Regions from separate parts of the Staphylococcus muscae genome, predicted to be linked through region 1. Evidence: riboswitches for the same ligand, from Rfam matches in the RefSeq annotation. Region 1 holds a riboswitch; the other holds the start of a gene.

What was found. Region 1 has a riboswitch for lysine ahead of C7J88_RS02945 (aspartate-semialdehyde dehydrogenase). Riboswitches for the same ligand answer to the same signal wherever they lie in the genome.
Positions count from the first base shown of each region.
Region 2: linked by a shared signal. The riboswitch ahead of C7J88_RS01600 (amino acid permease) and the one ahead of C7J88_RS02945 (aspartate-semialdehyde dehydrogenase) in region 1 are both predicted to bind lysine.

Region 1 covers NZ_CP027848.1:601,745-618,388, reverse strand. The annotation lists gene C7J88_RS02975 (aminoacyltransferase) at 1-1,243, shown strand, start outside; gene C7J88_RS02970 (aminoacyltransferase) at 1,262-2,521, shown strand; gene C7J88_RS02965 (hypothetical protein) at 3,587-3,913, opposite strand; gene pepF (oligoendopeptidase F) at 4,042-5,847, shown strand; gene C7J88_RS02955 (CvfB family protein) at 5,892-6,800, opposite strand; gene C7J88_RS02950 (ABC-F family ATP-binding cassette domain-containing protein) at 6,964-8,571, shown strand; lysine riboswitch at 8,734-8,911, shown strand; gene C7J88_RS02945 (aspartate-semialdehyde dehydrogenase) at 9,124-10,110, shown strand; gene dapA (4-hydroxy-tetrahydrodipicolinate synthase) at 10,115-10,993, shown strand; gene dapB (4-hydroxy-tetrahydrodipicolinate reductase) at 10,990-11,712, shown strand; gene dapD (2,3,4,5-tetrahydropyridine-2,6-dicarboxylate N-acetyltransferase) at 11,728-12,447, shown strand; gene C7J88_RS02925 (M20 metallopeptidase family protein) at 12,586-13,740, shown strand; gene alr (alanine racemase) at 13,737-14,807, shown strand; gene lysA (diaminopimelate decarboxylase) at 14,808-16,073, shown strand; gene cspA (cold shock protein CspA) at 16,344-16,544, opposite strand.
Region 2 covers NZ_CP027848.1:342,305-358,948, forward strand. The annotation lists gene dnaI (primosomal protein DnaI) at 1-258, shown strand, start outside; gene thrS (threonine--tRNA ligase) at 594-2,531, shown strand; lysine riboswitch at 2,590-2,763, shown strand; gene C7J88_RS01600 (amino acid permease) at 2,880-4,388, shown strand; ribosomal protein L20 leader region at 4,430-4,565, shown strand; gene infC (translation initiation factor IF-3) at 4,590-5,117, shown strand; gene rpmI (50S ribosomal protein L35) at 5,144-5,344, shown strand; gene rplT (50S ribosomal protein L20) at 5,426-5,782, shown strand; gene C7J88_RS01620 (NUDIX domain-containing protein) at 5,923-6,534, shown strand; gene C7J88_RS01625 (hypothetical protein) at 6,544-7,464, shown strand; gene tig (trigger factor) at 7,550-8,857, shown strand; gene clpX (ATP-dependent Clp protease ATP-binding subunit ClpX) at 9,082-10,344, shown strand; gene yihA (ribosome biogenesis GTP-binding protein YihA/YsxC) at 10,460-11,065, shown strand; gene hemA (glutamyl-tRNA reductase) at 11,189-12,532, shown strand; gene ccsA (cytochrome c biogenesis protein CcsA) at 12,713-13,384, shown strand; gene hemC (hydroxymethylbilane synthase) at 13,410-14,336, shown strand; gene C7J88_RS01660 (uroporphyrinogen-III synthase) at 14,352-15,026, shown strand; gene hemB (porphobilinogen synthase) at 15,030-16,004, shown strand; gene hemL (glutamate-1-semialdehyde 2,1-aminomutase) at 16,027-16,644, shown strand, end outside.

The DNA.
Region 1 (16,644 bases):
AACAGCAGAATTTGAACAATTTGCGAATGAAATGCCTTATAGTCACTTCACGCAAATGGCTGGTAACTACGAATTAAAAGTTTCAGAAGGTGTTGAGACACATCTTGTTGGAGTAAAAGATAAGGATAACCAAGTGTTAGCAGCTTGTTTATTAACTGCAGTACCTGTCATGAAAGTTTTCAAGTATTTCTATACAAATAGAGGACCTGTTATCGACTTTGGAAATCAAGAATTAGTTCATTTCTTTTTTAACGAATTGTCAAAGTATGTTAAAACACATAAAGCATTATATTTACGCATCGACCCATATTTACCAATGTATAAAAGAGATCACGACGGTAATATACTTGAAGACTATCAAAGAAATTGGGTCTTCGAAAAGTTTGCATCACTCGGTTATGAACATGAAGGGTTCACGACAGGGTTTAGCACTACACGTCAAATTCGTTTCCATTCTATTTTGGATTTAAAAGATAAAACGGCTAAAGATGTCTTGAATAACATGGACAGTTTACGAAAGAGAAATACAAAAAAAGTTCAAAAAAATGGTGTGAAAGTTAGATTTTTGAATGAAGATGAGTTACCAATTTTTAGATCATTCATGGAGCAAACATCTGAAACAAAAGATTTTGTGGATCGTGAAGATGCATTTTACTATCATCGCATGAAGCATTACAAAGATCGTGTGTTAGTACCACTCGCTTATATTAATTTTGAAGAATACATTGCTGAACTAGAAGTTGAAGAGAAACAATTGCAAAAAGAGATTAATAAAGCTGAAAAAGATATTGCGAAACGACCAGAAAATCAAAAAGCAGTGAATAAAAAACAAAATCTAGAAAAGCAATTGGAAGCAAACCAGACTAAAGTTACGGAAGCGCGCGATTTACAACAAAAGCATGGCAATGAATTGCCGATTTCTGCCGGCTTCTTTATTATCAATCCGTTTGAAGTGGTTTACTATGCAGGTGGAACTGCGAATGAATTCCGTCATTTTGCTGGTAGTTATGCAATTCAATGGGAAATGATTAATTATGCAATTGATCATCAAATTGACCGATATAACTTTTATGGCATTAGTGGTGATTTTACAGAAAATGCAGAAGATGCAGGTGTGATAAAGTTTAAAAAAGGATTTAATGCGGATGTCATAGAGTATGTTGGTGACTTTGTAAAACCAATCAATAAACCAGCTTATGCGCTATATACAACGTTGAAAAAAGTCCAAAAGAAGTTATCGTAGAGAGAAGGGAACTATCGTATGAAATTCACAGAACTAACAGTTGAGGAATTTGATCAATTTGTTCAAGACCCGACTTTAGAAAGTCATTATTTTCAGGTGAAGGAAAATATTGATGTGCGTGAGGCAGATGACTTTAAAGTTGTTTTATTAGGTGTTAAAGATGAAAATAATCAAGTGATTGCAGCAAGTTTATTTTCGAAAATACTAACAATGGGAAGTTATGTATATTACTCAAATAGAGGTCCAGTCATGGATTATAGTGATTTAGGTCTTGTAGATTTTTATTTGAAATCATTAGATGAATATTTAGCAAAAAATAAATGTTTATATGTGAAGTTAGATCCATACTGGATGTACCAAGTTTATGACAAAGATATTAATAAATTAGGGTCTTCAGAAGCAGGAGAGCGATTGATACAACTGCTTAAATCTCACGGTTATAAACATCATGGATTTACAACGAAATATGACACATCAAGTCAAGTTAGATGGATGGGTGTTTTGGACTTAAAAGAACAAACACCAGCAACAATTAAAAAGAATTTTGATAGCCAACGTAAACGTAATGTTAATAAGGCAATCAATTTTGGTGTGAAAATACGCTACTTAACAGCGGATGACTATGATCAATTTTTAGAATTATATCGTGAAACAGAAGCACGTGCGGGATTTGTTTCGAAGACGGATGAATATATGAAAAACTTTTTCCATTATTATGGTGACAAAGCCATTGTACCGATGGCGTATATTGACTTAGATGAATATATTACGTCGTTACAAGAAGGACTCAATGATAAAGAAACAAGACGTGACCAGATGATGGCAAGAGAGCAAAAAAGTGATAAGCAATTGAAGAAAATTGCAGAACTTGACAAACAAATTGCGCACGATCAACAAGAAATGTTAAAAGCGAGCGAATTGAGAAAAACAGACGGTACGGTGCTTAACCTTGCATCAGGTCTCTTTTTCGCAAATGCTTATGAAATCAACTATTTCTCTGGTGGATCAAGTGAGAAATACAACCAATTTATGGGTCCATATGCGATGCACTGGCATATGATTAACTACTGCTTAGAACATGGCTATGAACGTTATAATTTTTATGGTTTATCTGGTGACTTCACAGAGAATGGTGAAGATTATGGTGTTTATCGTTTCAAACGTGGTTTCAATGTGCAAATTGAAGAGTTAATCGGTGACTTCTACAAGCCAATTAACAAACCTAAATACATGCTATTCGAACTGATGAACAAGCTGAGAGCAAAAATTAAAAAATAATACTAAAAAATGAACCGATTATTATAATCATGGCTAGAGGCCTTTAGATTATAATAATCGGCTTTTTGCGGAGATAATGACTCAATCTTATCTCCAATATGTAGTGAAAGACACATCGCTGTGATATTGTCCGTTATGCAAGTAGGTATGTCTGCATTTATTATTTTAAGTCATCAAAAATACACAGTTCAGTATGAGTAACACTGTGGAATTGAACGATGTTTTGATGACTTATTGCAATCGTGAAGGAATGATTGCTTAGGAGAAGAAGAAATGCATTACTCACAGAAGGAATATAAGGGTGATAAATCGATGTGTTTCACTACAATGACATCTTAGCAAAACTTTTCAACAAGAACAATCGCTTTTAAATAGTAAAAGTACACGTAAAATTAGTTGGAAAGTGACTGAAATATAAAAAATAATGATTTATAAATATCAATAAATTAAAAAATTCAAGAGGATAATTATTAAATATAACTATATTATGTAAACCTATAATCAAATACGAGTTATCAGATAAGGTTATTTGGGATTCTGTTATAGTATAAATACATGAAAAATTATTTTATTCTCAATTAGCAAATTAAACATGAATGACTACCTAATAAAATGAAATTAAAGTTACAAACATTAATTGTGAATAATTAGTAGTGTTTATAGTGCTATTAAGTGTAAAACTTTGTATCAATTTTTAGTAATATGTGCAGATATTTTAACGCCATCTATGCAATGATTGTAAAACTCGTGTGATTATTAATGAGAACAATCACTGTTTATCAATAAGCAACTTATAAAATTTATAAATGGTAAGTATAATGAATGACTAGTTAACAATTGCACAGACAAACCACATATTAAATAGCCAATGATTTATTAAACAATGTATGACGTATAACTAATGAACAACTCAAATATGCATTAAATTAGTTTGTATAATAGAAATCTTTTTATTAGTTTACATAATATATATTATAGGAAGTTGTGTGTTGGCATAAATATGAACCCTTTCCATAAAAACACATATCAATATGGTATCTCCATACTAATATGTGTTGATTCAATCTATTTAGGTTCATGCTGTTTTTCAAAACGTGCTAGTTCTTTTTCATATTTCTTTTGTTGACGGCGTTTGCGCATATCACGTGTTAAATACCATATAATTAAACTAATTATTAAGCTTAAGATTCCAACAAATGCAGCATAACCTAATAATGGTTCATATGTGATTGGGTAAAAATTCGGTAAAATAAATGATAAGACACCTAATGCGACAAACATGATAATGGCGCTGACAAACCACTTATTTAGTACAAGTGTACAAAACAGTGTGATGACAATCATTGCAACAAGTGTCATCCACAAATAATTGGGCATTTCTAAAATACTCATTTCTTATAACGCTCCTTAATCCATTTAGTTATCAATTCATTATACTAGAAATTTATCAAACAGACATTAAATAATTACAATACTATATATGATATGATATAAACAGTGAAAATTAAGGGGGTTTTTAGATGGAGGAACTTTTAGTTGAAAGATCAGCTGTACCGCAAGAAGAAACTTGGGATTTAACGGATTTATTTACTGATAACCAGGCCTATGAGACTTTTGTAAAAGCCTTGCCTGAACGTGCACAAGCGTTTAAAGAACAATATTCAGGTACGTTAAAAGATACCAAATCAATCCAACAAGCTTTAGATGCCTATTGTACTTTAGCGATTGATATTGATCGTGCAAACAACTTTGCTGAAATGCAGGCAAGTGTAGATGCCACAGATGCTCAACGTCAACGACTTGCAGCTTTATTCCAAACTTTATACGGTAAAATTAATGGTAGTTTAACTTTCTTAACATCTGAATTATTATCGTTGGATGATGCACGGTTAGATCAAGCCATTGAACAGACGACATACAGCCATTTTCTAACAAAGTTAAAACGTTTAAAACCATATCAATTACATCCGCAAGCTGAAGAAACACTTGCACGTTTGTCTCCTGTCTTAGAAGCACCGAGTGATATCTATGGCATCACAAAAATGTTGGATATTGATTTTGGCCAATTTGAAGTGAATGGTAAGAAATATGCAATGGACTATACCACTTTTGAAGGTGTGTATGAAGATCATGCTGATACAGACATTCGTCGTGCAAGCTTTAGACATTTTAGTGATACATTAAAGAAATATGAAAATACAACAGCTGCTGCTTATAATGCACATGTTCAGGGCGAAAAGTTAGAAGCTGATATGCGTGGTTATGAATCTGTGATTGATTTCTTATTGTCTGAACAAGACGTGACTAGAGAGATGTATGATCGCCAAATTGATACAATTATGTCAGACTTGGCCCCTATCATGCGTCGCTATGCAAAAGTCATCCAACGTACAAACCAATTGGACGAAATGCGTTTTGAAGATTTGAAGATATCGATTGATAACAATTACGAACCAGATATTACAATTGAAGAATCTAAAAAATACATTTATGGTGCACTTGGTGTATTAGGTTCAGATTATCAAAAAATGCTTGAAAAAGCTTACGATGATCGTTGGATTGATTTTGTTCAAAATAAAGGGAAAGAAACGGGTGCGTATTGTGCCTCACCTTACGCATCACACAGCTACATATTTATTTCATGGACGGGCAAAATGACTGAAGTCTTTGTATTAGCCCATGAATTAGGCCATGCAGGACACTTTAACTTAGCAAACAGTCATCAAAACTACTTGCAAGCAGATGCTTCTATGTACTTTGTTGAGGCACCATCGACAATGAATGAAATGTTAATGCTGAACTACCTTCTTGAAAGTAGTGAAGAAAAAGCGTTTCAACGTTGGGCGATTGGCTCTATTATCGCACGTACATACTATCATAATATGGTGACGCACTTACTTGAAGCTGCATATCAACGTGAAGTGTATCTTAAAGTGGATAAAGGCGAATCATTAACTGCCCCACTGCTAAATGATATTAAACGCCAGGTCATCCGAGATTTCTGGGGTGAAGATGTTGTATTAACAGAAGGTGCAGAGTTAACTTGGATGCGACAACCTCACTATTATATGGGGCTTTATCCATATACTTACTCAGCAGGTTTAACAATTGGTACAATAATGTCACAACGTATTCAAAAAGAAGGACAACCTGCCGTACAAGACTGGCTTAAAGCCTTAAGTGCTGGAGACAGTGTATCACCGGTTGAATTGGCACGTATCGCAGGTATTGATATTACAACGGATCAACCGTTAAAAGAAACGATTGCATATATCGGTTCACTTGTAGATCAACTTGAAACATTAACTGATGAATTGAACGCATAATAAAAAGGACGAACGGTCAAATTACATGCCGTTCGTCCTTTTTATTATTTTTGTTGATCTTGCGCACGTGCCCACCCTTTTTTGGTTAGTGAGATTTGCCCTGTTTCGATATTAATAATACGTTGTTTGTATAAATGTCCAATCGCACGTTTAAATGCGCCTTTACTCATATTGAATACTTCTTTAATCGCTTCTGGACTTGATTTATCCCAAAATGGTAACGTCCCATCATATTCAACGAGTAATTGGAAAATGGTTTCACCATCATCATCTAAGCGTTCATGTGCTAACGGTAAAAATGATCCGTTCAATTCACCTTTGTCATTGTGTCCGATAATACGTACAGACATCTCTTGTCCGAGGCGTGGTTCGTGTTGACGTTCTGACTCATGAACAAAGATTTTATGACCTTCTTCTGTTAGTAAAAATGTCCCCACACGTAGCAAACGGTACGGTCGTGCTGTCAACACTTCATTTTGAAATTGATCATCATGAACGGGTGTGAACATTTGTTGGACAGTCGTTTCTGAAGCGAGACGTGCAAACATTTGACGTTCACGGTCAATACGCAGGGTACTTAGTACACAATCGCCCTTTTCTGGCCATAAAGACTTTAACTTAGGTAGATCTTCCCATGGGATTAACACTTCACGTGGTAAGCCGACATCGACACGCGCACCGTCACGATCGGTACTTAATACACGGACAAAGTCATAACGTCCCACTGTAATATCGGGCATGTTTTGAGTGGCGAATAAATCCCCAGAGCGGTTTGGATATATAAAGAAGCTATAAGATTCCCCTATTTCTAATTCATCCGATTCTTGTACTTCAGATTGATTCAGCTTGATGATCTCTTTATTTGGACCTTCAAGGATATATGTTGAACCTTCTAGTGCTTTTACTTCTAAAAACTCTATTGTGCCAACGATTTCATTTTCTTTAAAAGACATAACGTTCTCCTCTTGTTTGTTAGTTATCTCTATTATAGCATGCGTCAGTTTGATAAGCATCAAAGGATTGAATGTCAGGTCGGTTTCAACCGCAACATATCGAAACAGTGCGTGTTATATGGTATAATGCATGCGTTAAGAATATATATAAAGGAGACAGTCCATGTTACAAGTTACGGATGTTAGTTTACGATTTGGTGATCGTAAATTATTTGAAGACGTTAATATTAAATTCACACCAGGCAACTGTTATGGCTTAATCGGTGCAAATGGCGCTGGTAAGTCAACATTTTTAAAGATTTTATCAGGAGAACTTGATTCTCAAACAGGACATGTATCATTAGGAAAAGATGAACGCCTTGCTGTATTAAAGCAGGACCACTTTGCTTATGAAGATGTCCGTGTACTTGATGTCGTGATTAAAGGTCATGAACGCTTATATGAAGTGATGCAAGAAAAAGATGCCATTTATATGAAGCCGGACTTCAGTGATGAAGATGGAATTCGTGCTGCGGAACTTGAGGGAGAGTTTGCAGAGATGGATGGTTGGAATGCTGAATCAGATGCAGCGACTTTATTATCTGGTTTAGGTATCGATACAAGCTTACATGACAAACAAATGTCAGAATTAGAAAACAATCAAAAAGTGAAGGTTTTATTAGCACAAAGTTTATTCGGTTCTCCAGACGTTCTATTACTGGATGAGCCTACCAATGGTTTAGATATCCAAGCGATTAGCTGGTTAGAAGATTTCTTAATCAACTTTGATAATACAGTGATTGTTGTATCCCATGACCGTCACTTCTTAAACAATGTATGTACACATATTGCTGACTTAGATTTTGGTAAAATTAAAATCTATGTTGGTAACTACGATTTCTGGTATCAATCAAGTCAGCTTGCACAAAAAATGGCACAAGAACAAAATAAGAAAAAAGAAGATAAAATTAAAGAGTTACAAGAATTTATTGCGCGTTTCTCTGCTAATGCTTCTAAGTCTAAACAAGCAACAAGCCGTAAAAAGCAATTAGAGAAAATTGAATTAGATGATATTCAACCATCTTCACGTCGTTACCCGTTTGTGAAGTTCTCTCCTGAGCGTGAAATTGGAAATGACTTATTATTTGTTGAAGGTATTTCAAAAACTGTAGATGGTGAAAAAGTACTGGATAACGTTTCATTTACGATGAATCCAAATGATAAAGCCGTGTTGATGGGTAGCAGCGAGATTGCAAAAACAACATTGTTGAAAATTCTTGCGGGCGAATTAGAACCTGACGAAGGTACTGTTAAATGGGGTGTAACGACATCTCAAAGTTACTTCCCTAAAGATAACTCAGCCTATTTTGAAGGTGTGGATATGAACCTTGTTGATTGGTTACGTCAATACGCACCAGAAGATGAACAAACAGAAACATTTTTACGTGGTTTCTTAGGTCGTATGCTCTTCAGCGGTGAAGAAGTTAAGAAAAAAGCAAGCGTATTATCAGGTGGAGAAAAAGTACGTTGTATGTTAAGTAAAATGATGTTATCAAGTGCTAATGTACTACTTTTAGACGAACCAACAAACCACTTAGACCTTGAAAGTATTACTTCAGTCAATGAAGGTCTGAAATCATTTAAAGGTTCTATTATCTTTACGTCACATGACTTTGAATTTATTAATACCATTGCAAATCGTGTCATCGACTTAGATGTCCCTACTGGATTATCTAAAGAAGTACCATACGAAAGTTATTTAGAAGAAAAAGGTATTTTGAAATCTAAATAGTCGTATCAAACAAATGGAGTGGGATATGGTTGTGATGAATCCATCATAGCCCCCACTCCTTTTATTTTTGAAGAAGAAATTATCTGTGAATTTAAAAAATTAAGCATTTAGTGTTTACAGGTAGTATTTCAGTATGTATAATATGAGACATATTAATTTAATAATTATTGATGAGGCGCATCAATCATGAGTAGATATAATGAATTTGTCTGCAAACAATTTATATCCAAAGGGTGCGATGCCGAAGTAAACAGAGATTGCAGAATCTGTTTATTGGATTCACAGGTTAAGAGCTAAGAATCTGTCATTATTCTAGAGATAATGGAGTGCATCACTTGTATATAGAGTAAGCAAGTTCGCACACCGAACTTGCTTTTTTATATATCACGTGACTCCCCTTTTGTGAGGAGGTCGATTTAAATGACGATAAATCAATCGTTCATCGGAAAGAATATAAATGTGGATTCTATCATTAGAAGTAGCGTTTATTTTCTGAATTATAAGAAATGAATTAATTTAAAAACAATTACTAAAGAAGATGGAGTGAATGACATGGTAAAATTAGCAGTCGCAGGTGCAACAGGTTTAGTAGGTTCTAAAATTTTGGAAACAATTGATCGTAAAGGCATTCAGTTTGATGAGCTTGTATTATTTTCATCAAAACGCTCAGCAGGAAAAGAAGTTGAGTTCCAAGGTAAAACGTACGTGGTACAAGAACTTACTGAAGAAGCGACGGATGGCAACTTCGATTATGTATTAATGAGTGCAGGTGGTGCAACAAGTGCACAGTTCGCCCCACTCTTTGAACAACACGGAGCGATTATCATTGATAATTCAAGTCAATGGCGCATGGCTGAAGATGTGGACTTAGTCGTTCCAGAAGTAAATCAGCCAACATTTACTCGTGGCATTATCGCCAATCCAAACTGTTCAACAATTCAATCAGTCGTACCTTTAAAACCATTACAAGAAGCATTTGGCTTGAAGCGTGTTGCTTATACAACATATCAAGCTGTATCAGGTTCAGGTATGCAAGGTAAAAAGGATTTAGAAGATGGTGCGCATGGTGCAGAACCAAAAGCATATCCACATCCAATCTATAATAATGTCTTACCACATATTGATATCTTTTTAGAAGACGGTTATACAAAAGAAGAACAAAAAATGATCGATGAAACGAAAAAAATCTTAAACGAACCAACACTGAATGTTACTGCAACATGTGTACGTGTGCCTGTACAGGATAGCCACAGTGTGCATATTAATGTAACACTAGATCGACCAGCAACGGTTGCAGAAATCCAAGCATTATTTGATAAAGACCCTCGTGTCGTGCTTGTAGATAATCCAGCAGATAACGAATATCCACTTGCTATTCATTCAACAGGACGTGATGAAGTGTTTGTTGGACGTATTCGTAAAGATGACTCATTAGACAATACATTCCATATTTGGGTGACTTCAGATAACTTATTGAAAGGTGCAGCATTGAACGCAGTACAGGTGTTAGAACAGGTTCTAGAATTGAAAGGAGAATAAAGTTATGACTCATATTTTTGAAGGGACTGGTGTAGCATTAATTACCCCTTTTAATCATAACAGCGTAGATTTTAATGCGATTCGTAGACAAGTAAATTTTTTAATCGATAACGGTATTCAATCATTAATTGTAAATGGGACAACGGCAGAAAACCCGACATTGACAGAAGATGAAAAAGATCAAATTATCCAAACAGTTATTGATGAAAATAGTGGACGTGTACCAGTGATCGTAGGAACAGGTACGAATAATACGCAACGTTCATTGGAAGCATCATTACGTGCGAAAGAGCTAGGGGCAGACGCCATTATGTTGATTACACCCTACTATTTAAAAACAAGCCAACGTGGTTTAATTGCACACTTTGAAACAATTGCAAATGCAGTTGAATTACCCGTTGTTTTATATAATGTACCATCTAGAACAAATAGTACGATTGAACCGGAGACTTTGGAGCGTTTAAGCCAAAATCCATACATCGTTGCTTTAAAAGATGCAACAAATGATTTTGATTATTTAGCAGATGTTCAATCACGCATTGATACTTCAGAATTTGCATTATACAGTGGAAATGACGACAATATTGTTAAGTATTTTGATGAAGGTGGTAACGGACTTATTTCAGTCGCTGCAAATGTGATTCCAGCTGCATTTCAACGTGTGTATACAGATGCAGATAATCGTGAGAAAAACTTTGAACCAATTGGTGAACTACTCGAAGCAATGTCAGTAGATATTAACCCTATTCCTGTTAAATACTTAGCATCATTAAAAGGTTTTGGCCAATATGAAGTGCGTCTACCATTAGTTGTTTTAAATGATGCTGAACAAGTAACATTAAAAGCAGCATTCGATAAATTTCAAGCGGAGGTTCAAGCATGAATATATTATTAATTGGATACGGAGCGATGAATCAGCGTGTTGCGCGTCTTGCAGAATCGGCAGGTCATAAAATTGTAGCAGTCATTCCAAATCGACAACATGAAGATATCCCCTACCCTATCGTTAATGAAATAAGTGAAGCAACTGAAGCGGATGTTGCAATTGACTTCTCACATCCCAACTTATTATTACCGTTGCTTGAGCAGTCGTTTCATCTCCCATTAGTGATTGCGACGACAGGTGAAAAAGATACGATTACAACAAAATTGCAATCACTTTCTGAAAAAATGTCGGTCTTTTTCAGTGCAAATATGAGTTATGGTGTGCATGTTCTTACAAAGTTATTAGAAGTGGCTGTCCCGTTACTTGAACAGTATGATATTGAGTTAACAGAAGCACATCATAATCAAAAGGTAGATGCGCCAAGTGGTACATTGGTTAAGCTTTATGATGTCATCGAACAACTCCGTGATAACGTACAACCAGTGTATGATAGAAGTCAGCTTACAGAAAAACGTGAGAAAAATGAAATCGGTATTCATTCTTTACGTGGAGGTACCATTGTTGGAGAACATGATGTATTGTTTGCTGGTGTTGATGAGACAATTACCCTTTCACATAGCGCACAATCTAAAGATATATTTGCGAATGGTGCATTAAAAGCAGCTGAGAAGCTTGTTCATAAATCACCAGGATATTATACATTTGACAATTTATAAGGAGTGTAAGTAAACATGGTTAAAAATTTTACTGCTGAAGAAATTATTCAATATATTAGTGATGCGAAAAAATCTACCCCACTTAAAGTATATGCGAACGGAAATTTTGCAAATGTAGCATTTCCAGAGCAATTTAAAGTGTTTGGCTCAGATGATTCTAAAGTGATTTTCTGTGAAGCGAGCGATTGGCAAGTATTTTATGAAGCGAATCAATCAGCAATTACAGAATTAGAAATTGAAATGGATCGCCGTAATTCAGCCATTCCATTGAAAAACTTAGTGAATACGAATGCACGTATTGAACCAGGTGCATTTATCCGTGAACATGCTGTTATTGGCGACGGTGCAGTTGTGATGATGGGTGCCACAATCAATATTGGTGCCATCGTTGGTGAAGGTACAATGGTTGATATGAATGCGACATTAGGTGGCCGTGCAACGACAGGTAAAAATGTACACGTTGGTGCAGGTGCTGTGCTAGCAGGTGTTATTGAGCCACCAAGTGCTGCACCGGTTGTTATTGAAGACAATGTTCTTATCGGTGCGAATGCTGTCGTATTAGAAGGTGTTCGTGTTGGTGAAGGTGCAATCGTTGCTGCAGGTGCCATTGTGACTCAAGATGTACCAGCAGGCGCTGTTGTTGCGGGGACACCTGCAAAGGTTATTAAACAAGCGAGTGATGTGGCAGATACAAAACGTGAAATTGTTGCTGCATTGCGCAAACTGGACGAATAAAGTGTATGTGATGAAATAGATTCATAGCTTTTCTTAACAAAGCATGTACTGTGTAGTAGACAATGATCGAAGTGGGAGGACAAAAGTCAAAAGCTTTGTGCCCCACTTCTTTTGTTTAAATATCAAGGAGTGAGTAAAATGAGTGAGTTAGAGTTTGTCACACAACATCGACGATATTTACATATGCACCCTGAATTAAGTTTGCAAGAATATAAAACGACTGAGTATATTGTCGAGTTTTTAAAATCAGAAGCAGTCCCTTTTGAAAGACCATTAGAAACGGGAGTGGTTGCCTTTTTAGAAGGGAATTCTAATAAGACAATCGCATTTCGAGCGGATATTGATGCCCTTCCAATTGATGAAGAAAATGAGATTTCGTTTCGCAGTGAAATAGATCATGTTATGCATGCTTGTGGTCATGATGGTCATACAACGGCGCTAATGTTACATGTGAAAAGATGTAAAGCGCTCTATGATGCTGGCAACCTTCCTCACAATGTTGTTTTTATTTTCCAATCAGCAGAAGAATCCGGTGGTGGTGCAAACTTATTAATTAAAACAGGCGCACTTGATGCATATCATATTGATGCTATTTATGGCGTGCATATCATGCCGTTTGTTGATGAAGGGTCAGTGGTTGTACGTGACGAAGAAATCACAGCAAGTGCAACGGAGTATCGTTTCTATTTAGAAGGTCAATCAAGCCATGTAGCGAACAAGGAACAAGGTCACTCGACGGGAGAAGCGATGCAACACTTGTTAACACAATTATCACAAATTCAACAATATCATCTTAATGGTTTACAACGCAATATTGTTCATATCGGTCGTTTTCATGCAGGAGAAGCGATCAATACCGTACCTAGTAATGGCTATTTAGAAGGAACAATTCGAACATATGACATGGATGATTTGCAACAAGTACAACAGCAGATGCAAAAAATTGCGCAAAGTATCAAACTTTTATTTAATGTAACCTGTGAAGTGAAATTTGAAGAAGGCTATCCACCAACTATCAATGAACCAGACTTAAAAAAATACGTTGTGGAAAGTTTAACACATCATCACTTACAAGTAATTGAACCTAAAACGCCATACTTATTTGGTGAAGATTTTAGTTTTTATCAACAAATCGCTCCATCTTATTTTGTTTTTGTAGGAACGAGAAATGAAGAACAAGGATTTGTACACGGTTTACATACGTCAAAACTGAACTTTAATGAACAAATACTTATTCGTGTCGCAGATTATTATGAACGTCTATTATTTAATTATGGCGAGGTGATAGAATGACAGCGATATGGCGTGTAGACAGTGAAATCTTTCAAAAAAATGTCCAACAAGTAAAAAATGGTCAACCGTTAATGGCTGTTGTGAAAAATAATGCCTACAATTATGGTTTGTCCTTTGCAGTTGAACAATTTTGGGAAGCAGGTATTCGTTGTTTCAGTACAACATCATTGAGTGAAGCGGTAAAAATTCGACAATTATCTCCTACTGCAACGATATTTTTAATGAATCCATCACGTGATTTTGAGACACTACGAAAGTATGATATCCATATGACGTTGCCTTCTCTCTCTTTTTACTATGAAAATAAAGCAGCATTATCAGGTGTAAAAGTCCATTTAGAATATGAAAATTTATTACATCGTTCTGGTTTTAAAACACTTGATGAGATGTTAGAAGTACTTGAAGATCATCAAGCAAACACAAAATCTAAAATGATTATCACCGGATTATGGACACACTTTGGTTATGCAGATGAATTTGATGTTTCAGATTATGAAGACGAGCGAGCTGCTTGGATTGAAATTGTGGATACACTACTGAAACAAGGTTATCAATTTGAGATGATTCATGCACAAAATAGTGCGAGTTTTATGCGTGAAGGACAAATATTTTCACATCACACACATGCAAGAGTGGGTATCGCTTTATATGGGTCACGCCCCTACTCATCACTTTCTCGAACGTCTATATCACAGGCACTTACTGTACAAGCAAATGTCATACAAGTTCGTACAGTTCAAGCAGGTCAACATTGTGGATACAGCTTTGCATATACAGCAGAGAAAGATAATACAAAGCTTGCTGTTGTTGATATCGGGTACGGTGATGGTGTCTTGCGGACTCGTGCACAACATGATGTGTTAATTCATCAAAAACGCTACCCTATTCGTGCACTCATGATGAGTCATATGTTTGTGGAGATAGATGATAATGTGCAGCCACAAGATGTTGTGACACTTTATAATGAAGATTTAAGAATAGATGATTATACATTCAAAGGGGTTGGTGCAAATTCTGAACAATTGAGTGCACTCAACCTTGATTCTTTAACAAAGGAGTATCAATAAATGACAGTGACTTATAATAAATCTGGAGAGCTTACTATTGATGGGACAAGCCTAAAAACAATTGCCCAAAGTTACGGTACACCAACGATTGTGTACGATGAAAATCAAATTCGTGAACAAATGAGACGCTATCATAAAGCATTTCAACATAATGATATCGGCTATGTATTATCATATGCGTCGAAGGCATTTACATGTATTCAGATGATTAAACTCGTAGAAGAAGAAGATTTTGACTTAGATGTCGTATCTGAAGGTGAACTTTATACGGCAATTGAAGCGGGATATGACCCGAAACGTATTCATTTTCACGGCAACAATAAAACAAAACAAGAAATTCAATATGCCCTTTCTCAAGGTATCGGTTACTTTGTAGTCGATTCGTTAGATGAAATTGCTGTTTTGGACACTTATGCGACAGATACGGTAGATGTTTTAATTCGTGTAAATCCAGGTGTTGAAGCGCATACACACGAATTCATTCAAACAGGTCAAGAAAAAAGTAAATTCGGCTTGTCACTAAAACACGGACTAGCAGAACAAGCTGTTGAACTGATTCAACAAAGTCATCACTTACATTTAAAGGGCATTCATTTTCATATCGGATCTCAAATTGAAGAAACCACAGGTATGATTGAAACAGCTAAAATGGTATTAGAATGGCTTGATCATCATGCGCTAGAAATTGAATTACTGAACCTAGGTGGCGGATTCAGTGTAGAATATGTTGAAGGTGATCAATCATTTGATATTGAGCAAGGTATTACAGAAATCGTCCAAGCAGTGAAACAAAAATGTCGTGAACTTGACTATCCAATTCCAACATTAAGTATTGAACCGGGCCGTTCGATTGTGGCTGAAGCGGGCGTAACATTATATGAAGTCGGTACGATAAAAGACATCCCTACGGTAAACAAATATATCTCTATTGATGGTGGGATGAGTGATCATATTCGTACAGCACTGTATGATGCCAAATATAAAGTATTGCTTGTAAACCGTAATGAAGCGGCAGATCAAGTGGTAACATTAGCTGGAAAGCTATGTGAATCGGGTGATATTTTAATACATGAGGCATCACTTCCTTCAAGTGTAGCACGTGGTGATTATTTGGCGGTACTATCAACGGGTGCCTATCATTACAGTATGGCATCGAACTACAACCAAATTCAAAAACCAGCTGTATTTTTTGTGGCAAACGGTAAAGCACGTGAAGTGATTAAACGTCAGTCATTAAGACAGCTCATTATCAATGACGTAAAATAAAAAATTTATGGTGGGATAGCAAAAGCTGTCTCGCCTTTTTAAATGAATGGGGAGTTTTTAGTGAATAATGGTATAAGTGGGTTTGTAAATAGCTTTATTCATAGCGTGTCAAAGCTGACAATATATGTATTTCTTTGAGCACATAACTCTATGTTGAACAATAATTTATTTGATTTATTTATTTACACTTAGTTTAGACACCAAGACAGCAAAAAGACGCGTACATTGAATGTACGCGTCTTTTTGTTAAGTCAACATTGCATCTATTTATTATAGTTTAACAACGTTTGCAGCTTGTGGGCCGCGGTCGCCTTCAACTACTTCAAATTCAACTGCTTGACCTTCTTCTAATGATTTGTAACCTTCTTGGTTAATAGCTGAGAAGTGTACGAATACGTCGTTTTCTCCTTCAACTTCGATAAAACCAAAACCTTTTTCAGCGTTAAACCATTTAACTGTACCTTGTTTCATAATATGTGAAACCTCCAAGACTAAAATTCAATATGCGCTATTCGCATATTACAAAAAATACTCCATTTAACATCAATATTCTTTGCAATATGGAATAATG
Region 2 (16,644 bases), 260 kb from region 1:
CTTATATTGGATGATATCGGTGCAGAAGATATGACACCTTGGGCTCGAGATGAAGTGTTGGGTCCGGTGTTACACTACCGCATGATTCAGGAACTACCGACTTTCTTTAGTTCTAATTTTAATTTTGAAGAGTTGGAAGCTCATATTGCTCGTACGAAGAATGGTGTAGAGTGGACGAAAGCACAACGTATCATGGAACGTATCAAGACATTGGCAAAACCGTATAAATTAGAAGGTGAAAATTATAGAAACCGTTGAAAAAATGCAAAATAGCGTTATAATAGATATAAATGAATCATGTTAACGAATTAGAGGATATGATAGGGTGTTGGTATTACACAGAAAGCTGCCGATGATGAGAGTGCAGTTAATACGGCATCATGTTACTCCCTCAAATAAATAGTATTTGTAATGAATACTCGGCTCAAGACCGTTATCTTATGTAGAGATGTTGCACAACGTGTGACGAATTTAGGGTGGTATCGCGAAGACCTCGTCCCTTTGATGGGATGGGGTCTTTTTATTTTATTCGCCTGTGGATGAGATAAAGGGTAAGTGAGATTGTTGACATGTTTGAAATTAGGAGGATGAATATGGCACAAATTAACGTACGTTTTCCAGATGGTAATAGCAAGGCGTTTGACAAAGGGATCACAACTGAGGATATTGCGCAATCAATCAGTCCAGGGTTGCGTAAAAAGGCGGTTGCAGGTAAATATAATGGGGAAATGGTTGATTTAACACGTCCACTTGAAGTTGATGGTGAGATTGAAATTGTGACACCAGGAAGCGATGAAGCGTTAGAAGTTTTAAGACACTCAACAGCTCATCTGATGGCACAAGCTTTGAAGCGTTTATATGGCGATGTGAAGTTCGGTGTTGGCCCTGTCGTTGATGGTGGTTTCTACTATGACTTCGATATGACTGAAAAAGTATCAAGTGATGACTTCGAAAAAATCGAAAAAACAATGGCGCAAATTGTGAATGAAAATCATAAAATTGAGCGTCGTGTTGTTTCAAGAGAAGAAGCAAAAGACTTTTTCAAAGAAGATCCATACAAACTTGAATTGATTGATGCAATTCCTGAAGACGAACTCGTGACACTCTATTCTCAAGGTGAGTTCACTGACCTATGTCGTGGGGTTCACGTACCATCAACAGCAAAAATTAAAGAATTTAAACTTTTATCAACAGCAGGTGCATACTGGCGTGGTGACAGTAACAACAAGATGTTGCAACGTATTTATGGTACAGCTTTCTTCGATAAAAAAGAGTTGAAAGCACACTTGAAAATGTTAGAAGAACGCAAAGAACGTGATCACCGCCGTATCGGTAAAGATATGGAGCTCTTTACAAACAATCAATTAGTAGGGGCAGGATTACCGTTATGGTTACCAAATGGTGCAACAATCCGTCGTGAAATCGAGCGTTATATTGTCGATAAAGAAGTTGCACTTGGATACGATCATGTATACACACCAGTTTTAGCGAACGTTGAATTATATAAAACTTCCGGTCACTGGGATCACTACCAAGATGACATGTTCCCGGCGATGCAATTAGATGTCGATGAAGCAATGGTTTTACGTCCAATGAACTGTCCGCATCATATGATGGTATATGCAAACAAACCACATTCATACCGTGAGTTACCAATTCGTATTGCAGAGTTAGGAACAATGCATCGTTACGAAGCGAGTGGTGCGGTATCTGGTTTACAACGTGTACGTGGTATGACATTGAACGATGCGCATATTTTCGTACGTCCAGACCAAATCAAGGAAGAGTTTAAACGTGTCGTTGAAATGATCTTGAATGTTTATGAAGATTTTGGTTTCAAAGATTACAAATTCCGTTTGAGCTATCGTGATCCTGAAGATAAAGAAAAATACTTCGATGACGATGATATGTGGAATAAAGCTGAGACAATGTTAAAAGAAGCGGTTGATGAGTTTGGTTTAGAGTATGAAGAAGCAATTGGTGAAGCGGCCTTCTACGGACCGAAATTAGACGTTCAAGTAAAAACAGCAATGGGCAAAGAAGAGACTTTATCAACAGCACAACTTGACTTCTTATTACCGAAAAAATTCGAATTAACATATATTGGTCAAGACGGTGAACACCATCAACCAGTTGTTATCCACCGTGGTGTCGTTTCTACAATGGAACGCTTTGTAGCCTTCTTAACAGAAGAAACTAAAGGGGCATTCCCAACATGGTTAGCACCACAACAAGTTGAGATTATCCCAGTTAATGTTGACCTCCATTATGATTATGCACGTCAAATTCACGATACATTAAAATCACAAGGTGTCCGTGTGAATATTGATGATCGTAATGAAAAAATGGGATACAAAATCCGTGAAGCGCAAATGAAAAAAATCCCATATCAAATTGTTGTAGGGGATAAAGAAGTTGAAAATCATGAAGTGAATGTTCGTCAATATGGTTCAAAAGACCAAGAAACAATGGATGCAGAAGATTTTGTATGGCAATTGGTGGATGAAATTCGTTTAAAAAAACAAAGATAGCATTGCAGAGTGCAGTTTGATACTGTATACTGATATGTAATTCAAAAAATAAATATCCAATTTAGTTAGAGGTTGCATTTTTAATGAGTCGCTTGTCAGAAGCAGAGATGTTGCGTATGTTGCACAAGTTAAAGGTAAAAATGCCGAAGCGAGTTATGAACATCTACATAACTTGTTGGGCTAGTTGTCGAAAGATGCTAGACTGTCACAAACGTGATGTGCTACTTATTTGTTTTAGATAAAGTAAAGGTTACATCATACGTGATGTAACCTTTATTTCGTTATCTAGGAGTAAAGTCATTGATTTGTTCATTTGGTTGACCTCTAGGTGAAAGAAAGGAAGGAAACATGAGTAACGAAAAATTACAAACAGAGAATGGCGTGCAACGTCATTTGAAAGATCGTCATATCTCGATGATTGCCATCGGTGGAGCCATCGGAACAGGTCTCTTTATGACATCTGGAGGAGCAGTACACGATGCTGGGCCGCTCGGTGCATTACTCGGTTATGCGATTATCGGTTTAATGGTATTTTTCTTAATGACATCATTAGGGGAAATGGCAACTTACTTGCCTGTAACAGGGTCATTTAGTACATATGCAACACGCTTTGTAGATCCGTCACTTGGATTTGCTTTAGGATGGAACTACTGGTTCAACTGGGTTATTACCGTTGCAGCTGATGTAACAATTGCTGCACATGTTATCGAGTATTGGGAGCCATTACAATTTTTACCAGCATGGGCATGGAGTTTGGTTTTCATGGCAATTATTTTTGGATTGAATTTACTTTCAGTCCAAGTATATGGTGAAAGTGAATACTGGTTCGCATTTATCAAAGTTGCAACAGTCATCGTCTTTATTATCGTAGGTTTATTAACCATCTTCGGTATTATGGGTGGTACAGCAGTTGGCTTTGATACATTTACACAAGGCGAGGGCCCTATTTTAGGTGACGGTTTCGGTGGTAGTTTACTTGCCGTATTCGGTGTATTCTTAATCGCCGGCTTCTCATTCCAAGGAACTGAGATTGTCGGGATTACAGCAGGAGAATCAGAAAATCCTGAACGCGCTGTACCAAAGGCGATCAAACAAGTATTCTGGCGTATTCTTTTATTCTATGTATTCGCCATCTTCATTATCGGTATGTTGATTCCTTACAATCATCCAGCATTAATGGGTGGTGGAGAAGATATCGCAACATCACCATTCACACTTGTGTTTAAAAATGCGGGTCTTGCATTCGCTGCATCATTCATGAACGCAGTCATCTTAACATCTGTATTATCAGCAGGTAACTCTGGTATGTATGCAAGTACACGTATGCTTTATTCAATGAGTCGTGATGGCTTGGCAGCGAAATCATTTAGCAAGACAAATAGAGATGGAACGCCATGGGTAGCGATGCTTTCAACTGCATTTGTCGTCATTCTTATCTTTATTGTTGAACAAGTCAGTGGTAACGCTTATGAATATATCGTTGCCGCAAGTGGTTTGACAGGCTTTATTGCTTGGTTAGGTATTGCGATTAGCCACTATCGCTTCCGTAAGGCATTTGACGCACAAAACTATGATGTATCTAAACTGAAATATAAAGCAAAATGGTTCCCATTCGGCCCAATACTTGCACTTGTACTATGTGTGATCGTTATTATCGGTCAAGACGTTGACTTTATTCAAGGTGGCGGATTTGATCCGAAACGATTCTTTATCACATACATGGGGATTCCAGTATTCTTATTCTTCTTCCTATATCACAAGTTAAGATATAAAACGAAATTAATTCCATTGGAAAAAGTGAACTTGAGTCAAGATGTTTCAATGGATGAAAAAAACTTTCATAAATATGTTGACTAATAGATAACAACTTGGTATGATTATATCTGTTGAATACGAAACGGACCAAGTAGAAGCAACCCGCTTCTCACCTGTGGCGACGCACGAAGCTGTTGGCAGGTTAACGATATAAACATGTGAGTTTGTTCATGTTAACGTTAGGAGCGGGGATTAATATCCTCGCTTTTTTTCGTGCTTGGACCATTCGTAAAATTTTTGGAGGTGTCAACCATAGCTAAGGATCAAACGCAAGTAAATGAAAAGATTCGCGCTAGAGAGTTACGTGTTATCGGACAAAACGGTGACCAACTCGGTATCAAATCAAAGCAAGAAGCATTGGAAATGGCAGAACGTCTTAACTTAGACGTCGTTGTTGTTGCCCCTAATGCAAAACCACCTGTTGCTCGTATTATGGATTATGGTAAATACAAGTTCGAGCAACAGAAAAAAGAAAAAGAAATGAAGAAGAAACAAAAAGTCATCAATGTGAAAGAAATCCGCTTAAGTCCAACAATTGAAGAACATGACTTCAATACAAAACTTAAGAACGGACGTAAATTCTTAACAAAAGGTGACAAAGTTAAAGTTTCAATTCGTTTCAGAGGGCGTGCCATTACACATAAAGAGATTGGTCAACGCGTTTTAGAGAATTTTGCTGATGAGTGCAAAGATATTGCGACTGTTGAGCAAAAACCTAAAATGGAAGGTCGCCAAATGTTCCTTATGTTGGCGCCAATTAACGAAAAATAAACAATGACAATAGGAGGAAAATCATCATGCCTAAAATGAAAACTCACCGCGGAGCTGCGAAACGTGTTAAAAGAACTGGAAGTGGAAAATTAAAACGCTCTAGAGCTTACACATCTCACTTATTCGCTAACAAATCAACAAAACAAAAACGTAAATTACGTAAAGCAGCACTTGTGTCTAAGAGTGACTCAAAACGCGTAAGACAATTATTAACTTACGTTAAATAATTATAAAAATTAAACGAACGAATATATAAACATCTAAATATGTAGAGATTACATTTAAGAGATTATGAGGAGGAATTTATTATGCCACGTGTAAAAGGTGGAACAGTAACAAGAGCGCGTCGTAAAAAGACAATCAAATTAGCTAAAGGTTACTTCGGTGCGAAAAGCACATTATATAAAGTAGCAAAACAACAAGTAATGAAATCAGGTCAATATTCATTCCGTGACCGTCGTCAAAGAAAACGTGACTTCCGTAAATTATGGATCACTCGTATTAACGCAGCAGCTCGTCAACATGACATGAGCTACTCACGTTTAATGAACGGCTTAAAATTAGCTGGTATCGATATTAACCGTAAAATGCTTTCTGAAATCGCAATCGCTGACGAAAAAGCATTTGCTGAATTAGTAAACAAAGCGAAAGACGCTTTAAAATAATTTTTAAATAGAGAGTTGGTTTGTTTATTTGATAAGCAACCAACTTTTTTTATTTGAATTTGAATAGGAGATCATATTACTTTTGCGTGTCCAGTTAAGGTTTGGTACGATAAAGATAATCCGTGAAAAAGGAGTTAATTATGTCTAAATTTGATGAACAAATTATAGTAGTTCCAAGAGATATTATATTTGATAATGAAAAGCATGCATTCAATGGTTTTATTAGACAAGATGATGTAAAAAGTCAAGCGATCTTTGACACGTTAGGACAGTATGATGTAAAAAGACGAGGTGATATGGAAGAAGATCCGTCGTACAAACAATTGATTTCGTATTGTATCCTTGAAAACGAAGATCAAGACATACTCGTCTATCAACGTCTGTCAGGGGGCGGTGAATCACGATTGCATGGCTTAGCATCGATTGGCGTTGGCGGCCATATGAATGATGTGCCGAATCAAAAAGATGTAATGGCAATCATTGAAGAAAATACGAGTCGTGAACTGTTGGAAGAAGTTGGGCTTGCGGTGAATGAAACAGCAGGTTTACAACATGTTGGTTTTATTAATGATGATTTGAACGAAGTAGGACAAGTACATCTCGGTGTTGTTTTCAAAGTACAAGTACAAAAGTCACAAGTAGAAGTGCGAGAAACAGACACATTATCTATTCAATGGCAATCAATGGATGATATTAATGATCTATCTCAATTTGAATCATGGAGTGCGCTCATATTAGAAAAATGGAACTAGGTGATGTGAATGTCAGAACTCATACCGTTTCCGAAGTTAAAACAAAAGCTTTGCTCAGATATTAAACAAGCAATTGCAAAAGAACAATACGACATAGCATACGATTGTTTTGTAGAATACGAACAATATTTTGAAATGACAGAAGCACTTGCGTTGATGAAATGTCATGTATTGTGGGAAACTGAATCTTATTTAGAATTGCGTGAAGAAGCGCATATTTTGTTGGAACAAGGCTATACATCTCAAGATGAGTTGATGATATATTATGTCAAAAGTTTATTTGCTTTGGAACAATATCAATCGGTTGTTTCAGTAGTAGATGAGATTCTAGATAATGTGAAGGCACACCAGACACGTATGATTCTGTTACCTTTGAAAGATCAAGCACAGCATCAATTGAACAAACGACAAGAAGATATGCAAGTACAGTTACAGCAGTTTGATCAATTATCAGAAGGGCCACGTACAGAACTTATATTGTCTATGATTGATGATAGTGCCTATTATTTTGCTGATACGATAGCTTATTGGATTATGCAAGATGATGTATCGGCGTCGTTACAAAGTTTAATGCTTGAATATTTACGATTTGCTCGGTACAATCAAAGCATTCAATTGGAAGTTAATGGGGAAGAAATAACAGTAGTTCCTGCACAATTGGAAGGGTTTGATGTGACACGATTTATGGAGTCGATTGTTCCAGAAGTCATTGCACAATTGGAAAATGACTACCCGTCTTTGGTACAAGAAGCACGTATTCATCTTAATGCACATAATATTGCCATGTATCCATATGACATCACGCAACTTGCAGATGATCAGACTTGGATCCAAACTTACGTGTATTATTTTGAAGAGATGATTGGTGTGTCACCATCATTTTCAGCGGACACTCATATTTTATCATTCATTAAATTGTTAAATACATAAGTAAGTCCCTTGAAACACGACTTACCTATGTTATAATAAAGAAGTTGAAAAATTTTAAAAAAGGATTTCATGGAGGTTTTTATACATGACAGCAACATGGGAAAAAAAAGAAGGTAACGAAGGGTTACTAGAAGTAACTGTACCTGCTAAAAAAGTAGACGAAGCATTAAATCAAGCATTCAAAAAAGTAGTTAAAAATATTAACGTACCTGGTTTCCGTAAAGGTAAAGTACCACGTCCGATTTTTGAACAACGTTTCGGCGTAGAAAGCTTATACCAAGATGCGCTTGATATCTTATTACAACCAGCATACAGCGATGCAATTGATGAAACGGGTATCAACCCAGTTGCGCAACCTGAAATTGACATCAAACAATTAGAAAAAGGAAAAGACTTTATCTTTGAAGCAACTGTAACAGTTGAGCCAGAAGTAGAACTTGGTGATTACAAAGGTTTAGAAATTGAAAAACAAGATGTGACAGTAACTGATGATATGGTTGAAGATGCTGTAAAACAACGTCTTGAAGCAATGGCTGACATGGTTGTTAAAGAAGACGGTGCAGTTGAAGAAGGCGACACTGTAAACTTAGACTTCGATGGTTATGTTGACGGTGAACAATTCGAAGGTGGACAAGCTGAAGGTTATGACTTAGAAGTTGGTTCAGGTTCATTTATTCCTGGATTTGAAGAACAATTAGTAGGTTTGAAACTTGAAGAAGAAAAAGACGTTGAAGTTACATTCCCAGAAGAATATCACGCAGCAGAGTTAGCAGGGAAAGCTGCAACATTCAAAGTGAAAATCAACGAAATCAAAGCAAAAGAAGTACCAACATTAGACGACGAATTAGCGAGCGAATTAGACGCAGATGCTGAAAACGTTGACGCATACAAAGCGAATGTTCGTACACAATTAGAAGAAGCGAAGAAAAATGACGCTGAAAACTTACAAAAAGAAGAAGCGGTTATCAAAGCTGCTGACAATGCAACAATTGACATTCCAGAAGCGATGATTAGACAAGAACAAGATCGCATGATTCAAGAGTTTGCTCAAAACATGCAACAACAAGGTTTAGACTTGAAAACATACTTCGAAATTTCAGGTCAAACAGAAGAAGATATGCGTGAGCAAATGAAAGATGATGCAGAACAACGCGTTAAAACAAACTTAACATTAGATGCTATCGCAAAAGCTGAAAACATCGAAGCAAGCGATGAAGATGTTGATAATGAATTACAAAAAATGAGCGACCAATTCGGTATCTCAGTTGAAGACATCAAAAAGACTTTAGGCAACTCTGATCTTATTAAAAATGATGTCCGAGTTAGAAAAGTAATCGACTTATTAATTTCAGAAGCAAAATTAGTAGACGCACCAGCTGATAGCGAAGCGTAAACTGAACACTAATCTGAATAAAGATAGGACAATGCTGGTTTGTTCACACGAACGAATCATATGATTTCAAAAATGTAACTTGCCAGAGCGGGATAAAGAAATCTAATCATTTTATAGATTTCTATCCCGCTTTCATTGTTTTATGCAAAAAACTTGAAAGACAGCGTGATTGCATAATAAAATGCTTTCTAGTATAGTCGTAGAGGATAGGGGTGTAATACAAAATGTTTAAATTCAATGAAGACGAAGAAAACTTAAAATGTTCTTTCTGTGGTAAAGATCAAGACCAAGTCAAAAAGTTAGTGGCTGGTAGTGGTGTTTATATTTGTAATGAATGTATTGAATTGTGTGCAGAGATTGTAGAAGAAGAACTCAATCATACTGAAACAGAAGAACTTACTGAGTTACCGACACCGAAAGAGATCATGGAAGAATTGAACCACTATGTGATCGGACAAGAGAAAGCGAAAAAGTCTCTTGCGGTAGCTGTATATAATCACTATAAACGTATTAACCAATTAGGTCCTAAAGAAGATGATGTTGAATTACAAAAAAGTAATGTCGCTTTAATCGGACCAACAGGTAGTGGTAAAACACTATTGGCACAAACACTCGCACGCACATTAAATGTACCGTTTGCGATTGCCGATGCTACAAGCTTAACAGAAGCGGGTTATGTGGGTGAAGATGTTGAAAATATATTATTACGTTTAATTCAAGCGGCTGATTTTGATATTGATAGAGCTGAAAAAGGGATTATTTACGTTGATGAAATCGATAAAATTGCACGTAAGTCAGAAAACACGTCTATTACACGTGATGTATCTGGCGAAGGTGTCCAACAAGCATTGTTGAAGATTCTTGAAGGTACAACAGCAAGTGTACCCCCACAAGGTGGACGTAAGCATCCGAACCAAGAATTTATCCAAATTGACACAACTAATATTTTATTTATTCTTGGTGGTGCGTTTGATGGTATTGAAGAAGTGATCAAACGTCGCCTTGGTGAAAAAGTCATTGGTTTCGCAAGCAGTGAAGCGTCTAAATATGACGAAACAAGCTTGTTAGAGCATATTCGTCCTGAAGACTTACAATCTTACGGTTTAATTCCAGAGTTCATCGGACGTGTACCGATTGTTGCGAACCTTGAAACATTAGATATTGCAGCGTTGAAAAATATTTTAACACAACCAAAAAATGCATTGGTAAAACAATATACGAAAATGCTTGAACTTGATGATGTCGCTTTAGAATTTACAGAAGAGGCATTATCAGCGATTAGTGAAAAGGCAATTGAACGTAAAACAGGTGCACGTGGATTACGCTCAATTATTGAAGAAGCACTGATCGACATTATGTTTGATATTCCTTCAACTGAAAATGTCACAAAAGTAGTGATTACAAAAGATACGATTGTGAATGAAACAGCACCGGAACTTTATGACAGTGAAGGTCAATTGTTAAACGATAGTAAAACATCTGCATAATTGATGAAAAGCTTAAGATGATGTGTCTGCATGTCTTAAGCTTTTTTGCTGTTCAAGTATAATAATGAGCGATAAAATGAATCTATAATATATAAGCGGTATAAGGAGAGAAACCATGAAGATTAATCCAAATCATGTTGAGCTCATCATCAGTGCGGTGAAAAAAGAGCAATACCCAGAGATGGGTTTACCAGAGGTAGCATTGAGTGGGCGCTCAAATGTAGGGAAGTCAACATTTATTAATAGTATGATCGGTCGTAAAAATATGGCGCGTACTTCACAACAACCGGGTAAAACGCAAACACTTAATTTTTACAATATTGACGAACAGTTGATTTTTGTTGATGTACCTGGATATGGTTATGCAAAAGTAAGCAAGAAACAACGTGAAGCATTCGGTAAAATGATTGAGATGTATTTAACAACAAGAGAAGAATTAAAGCTAGTTATTCAGCTCGTAGATTTGAGACATCCACCAACAGAAGATGATATTTTGATGTATGACTACCTGAAGCACTTTGATATACCAACACTAATCGTCGCAACAAAAGAAGATAAAGTGCCGAAAGGAAAGATACAAAAACACATCAAACGCATCAAACAAGATTTAGACTTAGACACCAATGATAAAATCATCAGTTATTCATCGCTGTCAAAAAGTAAACAACCGGAGATTTGGGCAAGTATTGATGCCTATATTACAGATGAAAGTATGGAATAAACGGACATTTGAATAAATCGTGGACAATAAGAATGGTTCTCAATGGAATCCTATTGAATCTAAATTGAAAGCGGTCTATCTATGTTATAATGATTTTATTGTAGTTTATGGGGGGACATGTTCATGTATTTTATTGCAGTGAGTGTCAATCATCGTACAGCAGATGTGACATTACGTGAAAAACTCACATTTCAAGATAAAGATATGATTCGTGTGCATGAAGCATTGTTTGAAACAAAATCAATTTTGGAAAATGTCATTCTATCAACGTGTAACCGAACAGAGGTCTATGCAGTGGTAGATCAAATTCATACGGGTCGATATTATATTCAACGTTTTTTAGCAAGACAATTTAACTTCGAAGTGGATGATATCAAAGCGATATCAGAAGTGAAGTTAGGGGACGATGCAATTGAACATTTATTCAGAGTGACTTCTGGATTGGATTCAATTGTCTTAGGTGAAACACAGATATTAGGACAAATGCGTGATGCATTCTTAACGGCGCAAGCGGCACAGACAACTGGCACGATATTTAACGAATTGTTTAAGCAAGCTGTTACATTCAGTAAAAAAGCACACCATGAAACAGATATTGCAGATAATGCGATTAGTGTATCTTATGCAGCAGTAGAACTCGCGAAAAAAATGTTCGGTAAGTTGAATAGAAAGCGTGCGCTAGTCATCGGTGCAGGAGAAATGGGTGAACTATCTGTATTAAACTTAAAAGGTGCGAATGTTTCTGACATAACGGTTATTAATCGCACATTCTCACGTGCACAGGCATTAGCGGAGAAACACCATGTACATGCAGCACCGATGTCTGATTTAGCTCAATTGTTGACGACAGCTGATATCGTCATCAGTTCAACAAGTGCAGAAAATTATGTCATTACAAAAGACATGTTAGAAATGCGACATGCTGTAACGAAAAAAACATCACAAATTGTATTAGTGGATATTGCTGTGCCGAGAGATATTGAGCCATTTGAGTCAAATGATATGGAAGTCTTTATTTATGATGTCGATGACTTAAAAGGTCTTGTAGATGCGAATATTCGTGAACGTCGTTTGGCTGCTGAAGCAATTGCAGAACGTATCCCTAGTGAAATTGATAAGCATAACGAGTGGGTACGCATGCTTGGTGTTGTTCCAGTGATTCGTGCATTAAGAGAGCAAGCGATGGGTATTCAGCAAGAAACAATGGCAAGCATTGATAGAAAGTTACCACATTTGTCAGAACGTGATCGTAAAGTGGTGTCGAAACATACGAAAAGTATAATCAATCAAATGCTTAAGCAGCCGATTAAACAAGCGAAAGAAATTAGTGATGACCGCAATGCAGCGGCAAAATTACAGTTATTCCAAGAGATTTTCGATATCGAAGTCGATACGAACTATCAACAAGAAGCAGTTGAAAAGAAAAAACGTATTTTGAAGCAACGTTTATTAGGATTTGAATCTTAAAGATAGGTGATGCCTATGGTAGAAACGTTTTTTGTAAGATTTCATGAGGCGGTTGTTTTGTTTTATTTCCTATGTGTTATCTGTTTGACACTCGATCTATTTCAAAAAAATTATCGCCTTCAAAATATTGGTTTCTATTTGTTAGGGATTGTTTGGGTATGTCAAACAATCTCTTTAACTATGTATATTCTTTGGCGTGGGCAATTGCCTTTGACGTCAATCGTTGAAAGTTTTTATGTGTTAACTTGGCTTATTTTAACATTTACATTTATTTGTGCTGTTTTCCGACAATTTGATGTTGTCATTGTACTGTTGAATATGCTTGGTTTTATCTTTATGGTTGTTCATACCTTTCATCCGTATCAGTTCAGTCATCAAGGTGCGAGATTAAAGGTCATCAACGAATTACTGACCGTTCATATTTCATTTGCATTGATTAGTTATGTACTCTTTGCGATTGCTTTTGTGAATGCTATTCTATATTTGATTCAATATCAAAACTTACGATTGAAGCGGTTCAATCAAAATTATTTCAGAATCGGAAGTGTATCCACACTCGAAAAAACCGTTTTTTATTTTACACTTATTGGTGTCATTACGTTATTCGTTAGTCTTCTCTGTGGTGTGCAATGGGGCTTATTTTCAGTTGGTTCTCATATTTTTGTTGATTTGAAAGTGATATCGTCATTTTTTATCTTCTTGAGTTATGTTGCATACATCGCAATGAGAATGACACAGAGGTTCAAGCAGCAGTTTTTAATTTATGTTAATATTATCTTGTTTCTATGTTGTATGATTAATTTAATTGTAGTCACACAACTCTCTTCATTCCATCAGTGGACGGGAGTATAATACAATGCCAATGGAGGTTCGTAGTATGCGAAAACTTATAGTGGGATCGAGAAGAAGTCAACTTGCTTTGACGCAAAGCGGTCAATTCATTGAACGTCTTAAAGCAGTTCAACCCGACTTAGAGATTGAGATTAAAGAAATTGTGACGAAAGGTGATCAAATTGTTGACCGACAACTGTCAAAGGTGGGCGGTAAAGGACTTTTTGTTAAAGAAATTCAAAATGAACTCTTTAGCAAAGACATAGACATGGCAATCCACTCATTGAAAGATGTCCCGAGTGAATTGCCTGATGGCCTAACACTTGGCTGTATCCCAGATCGTGAGAATCCATATGATGCTTATATTGCTAAAAATCATGTAGCATTGGAAGACTTGCCAGATGGTAGCATCGTCGGAACAAGTTCTCTAAGACGTGGTGCACAGATATTAGCAAAATTTCCAAATTTAGAGATTAAATGGATTCGTGGCAATATTGATACACGTCTCAAAAAGTTAAAAGAAGAAGACTATGATGCGATTATTTTAGCGGCAGCAGGGCTAAAACGTATGGGATGGTCAGATGATATTGTGACACAATACTTTGATGATGATCTGTTAATACCAGCAATTGGACAAGGTGCATTAGGTATTGAATGTCGTTCAGATGACACAGAATTATTAGCACTCTTAGCAAAAGTACATAATTCAGAAGTGGCAGACTGTGTAACAGCAGAACGTACATTTTTGAAAGAAATGGATGGAAGTTGTCAAGTACCGATTGGTGGGCATGCTGTCATTGCAGATGATCAGCAAATCCACTTCACAGGGTTAATTATGTCTCCAGATGGCAAGCAACGCTTCCAACATACTGCAACAGGAACAGATCCAGTGGAAGTAGGCCAACGTGTGAGTCAAGAACTGAAAGCACAAGGCGCATATGATATTATTGAAGCATTAAATGAAACACACTAAGTAGAGGTGTTCATAATGAAACCAACTGTAATCATGACGCAGACACATCCATATCATGATGATCGTATTAACGTGTGTCATTTGCCACTCATCACAACAGTTGCTTGTTCTTTTGATCAACGTCTTCTTGACGAAACATATGATTGGCTGATTTTTTCGTCAAAAAATGCGGTGAAATACTTCATGAAATATCTTCCAAAAACGCGTGTAAGGAAGATTGCGGTGATTGGTGAAAAAACAAAAGCGTATTGTGAGACGAAAGGTATTCACGTTGACTTTGTGCCAAATGACTTCTCGCAAGAAGGATTTCTTGCACAGTTTTGTGCGAGTGAACATGATAAGATATTGTTGCCATCGAGTGCACGTGCGAGACCGTTGCTTGCAGACACACTTCATCAGCGTTATGGTAAAGTGACGAAGATTGATTTGTATGATATCGAGGTCAATGATACACAAGTAACGGCGGCTTATGAAATGTTGACGAGTCAGAAAGTCAACGCCATCACTTTCGCTAGTTCGTCAGCGGTTAATGCATTATTTGAACGCTTTCCAAACATAGCGTTCGACCATTGGGTTGTGATTGGTGCACAAACGCAACAAACATTATCCCGATATGGATATTTTGGAGAGATGGCTGAGTTACAAACACTTGAAGCCATGATTGATAAAATTTTAGAAATGGGGTTCTAAAGAATGAATTTTGATAGACATAGACGATTACGTGCATCTCATACAATCAGAGATATGGTGCGTGAAACACATATAAGAAAAGAAGATTTGATTTATCCTATTTTTGTCGTGGAACGTGATGATGTAAAAGAAGAGATTAAGTCACTACCGGGCATTTATCAAATCAGCTTGAACTTATTACATGAAGAAATCAAAGCAGCGTATGATCTAGGTATTCGTGCCATGATGTTTTTCGGAATCCCGAATGAAAAAGATGCATGTGGAACAGGCGCATTTATCGATGATGGTGTGATTCAACGTGCAACAAAAATTGCGAAGTCGTTATATCACGATTTGTTGATTTTAGCAGACACATGTCTTTGCGAGTATACGGATCATGGCCATTGCGGTGTCATCGATGACCATACGCATGATGTTGATAACGATGAAACACTTCCATTGCTAGTGAAAACGGCTGTATCACAAGCAAAAGCCGGTGCAGATATTATCGCACCTAGTAACATGATGGATGGTTTTGTTGCAGCAATTCGTCAAGGTTTAGACGAAGCGGGCTTCTATAATATCCCAATTATGAGTTATGGTATTAAATATGCATCAAGCTTTTACGGTCCCTTCCGTGATGCAGCAGAATCAACACCATCATTCGGTGATCGTAAAACATATCAAATGGACCCAGCTAATCGTCTAGAAGCAATGCGTGAACTCGAGAGTGACTTGGTAGAAGGCGCTGATATGATGATTGTGAAGCCTGCATTGAGCTACCTAGATATCATTCGTGATGTGCGCAATAACAGTAATATTCCAATTGTGGCATATAATGTGAGCGGTGAATATAGTATGACAAAAGCAGCGGCACAAAATGGTTGGATTGATGAAGAGCGTATAGTCATGGAACAAATGATTTCAATGAAGCGTGCGGGTGCCGATATGATTATCACATATTTTGCGAAAGATATTTGTCGTTATTTAGATAAATAAATTGCCTTAGGAGGAGATTGAATTGCGTTACAACAAATCGATAAAAGCATTTGAAAAAGCAGAACAATTGATGCCAGGTGGTGTGAATAGTCCTGTACGTGCATTTAAAGCTGTTGATACGCCTGCCATTTTTATGGAAAGCGGAAAGGGTAGTCGCATTTATGATATTGATGGCAATGAATATATTGACTATGTATTAAGTTGGGGACCGCTTATTCTTGGGCATCGCAATGAACGTGTCATCAGTGAATTGCATAGCGTATTAGAACGTGGTACAAGCTTTGGTGCTTCAACACTTGAAGAGAATCGATTGGCAGAGCTTGTCATTGAACGTGTCCCTTCTATTGAGAAAGTCAGAATGGTGTCATCAGGTACAGAAGCAACGTTGGATACGCTACGTTTAGCGCGAGGATACACTGGAAAAAATAAAATCATCAAGTTTGAAGGGAACTATCATGGCCATAGTGATTCATTGTTAATCAAAGCCGGTTCAGGTGTGGCAACACTTGGTTTACCAGATTCACCGGGTGTTCCAGAAGGTATTGCTAAAAATACAATTACTGTGCCTTATAATAATTTAGAAGCGGTTAAGTTAGCATTTGAACAATTTGGTGCTGATATTGCTGCAATCATTGTTGAA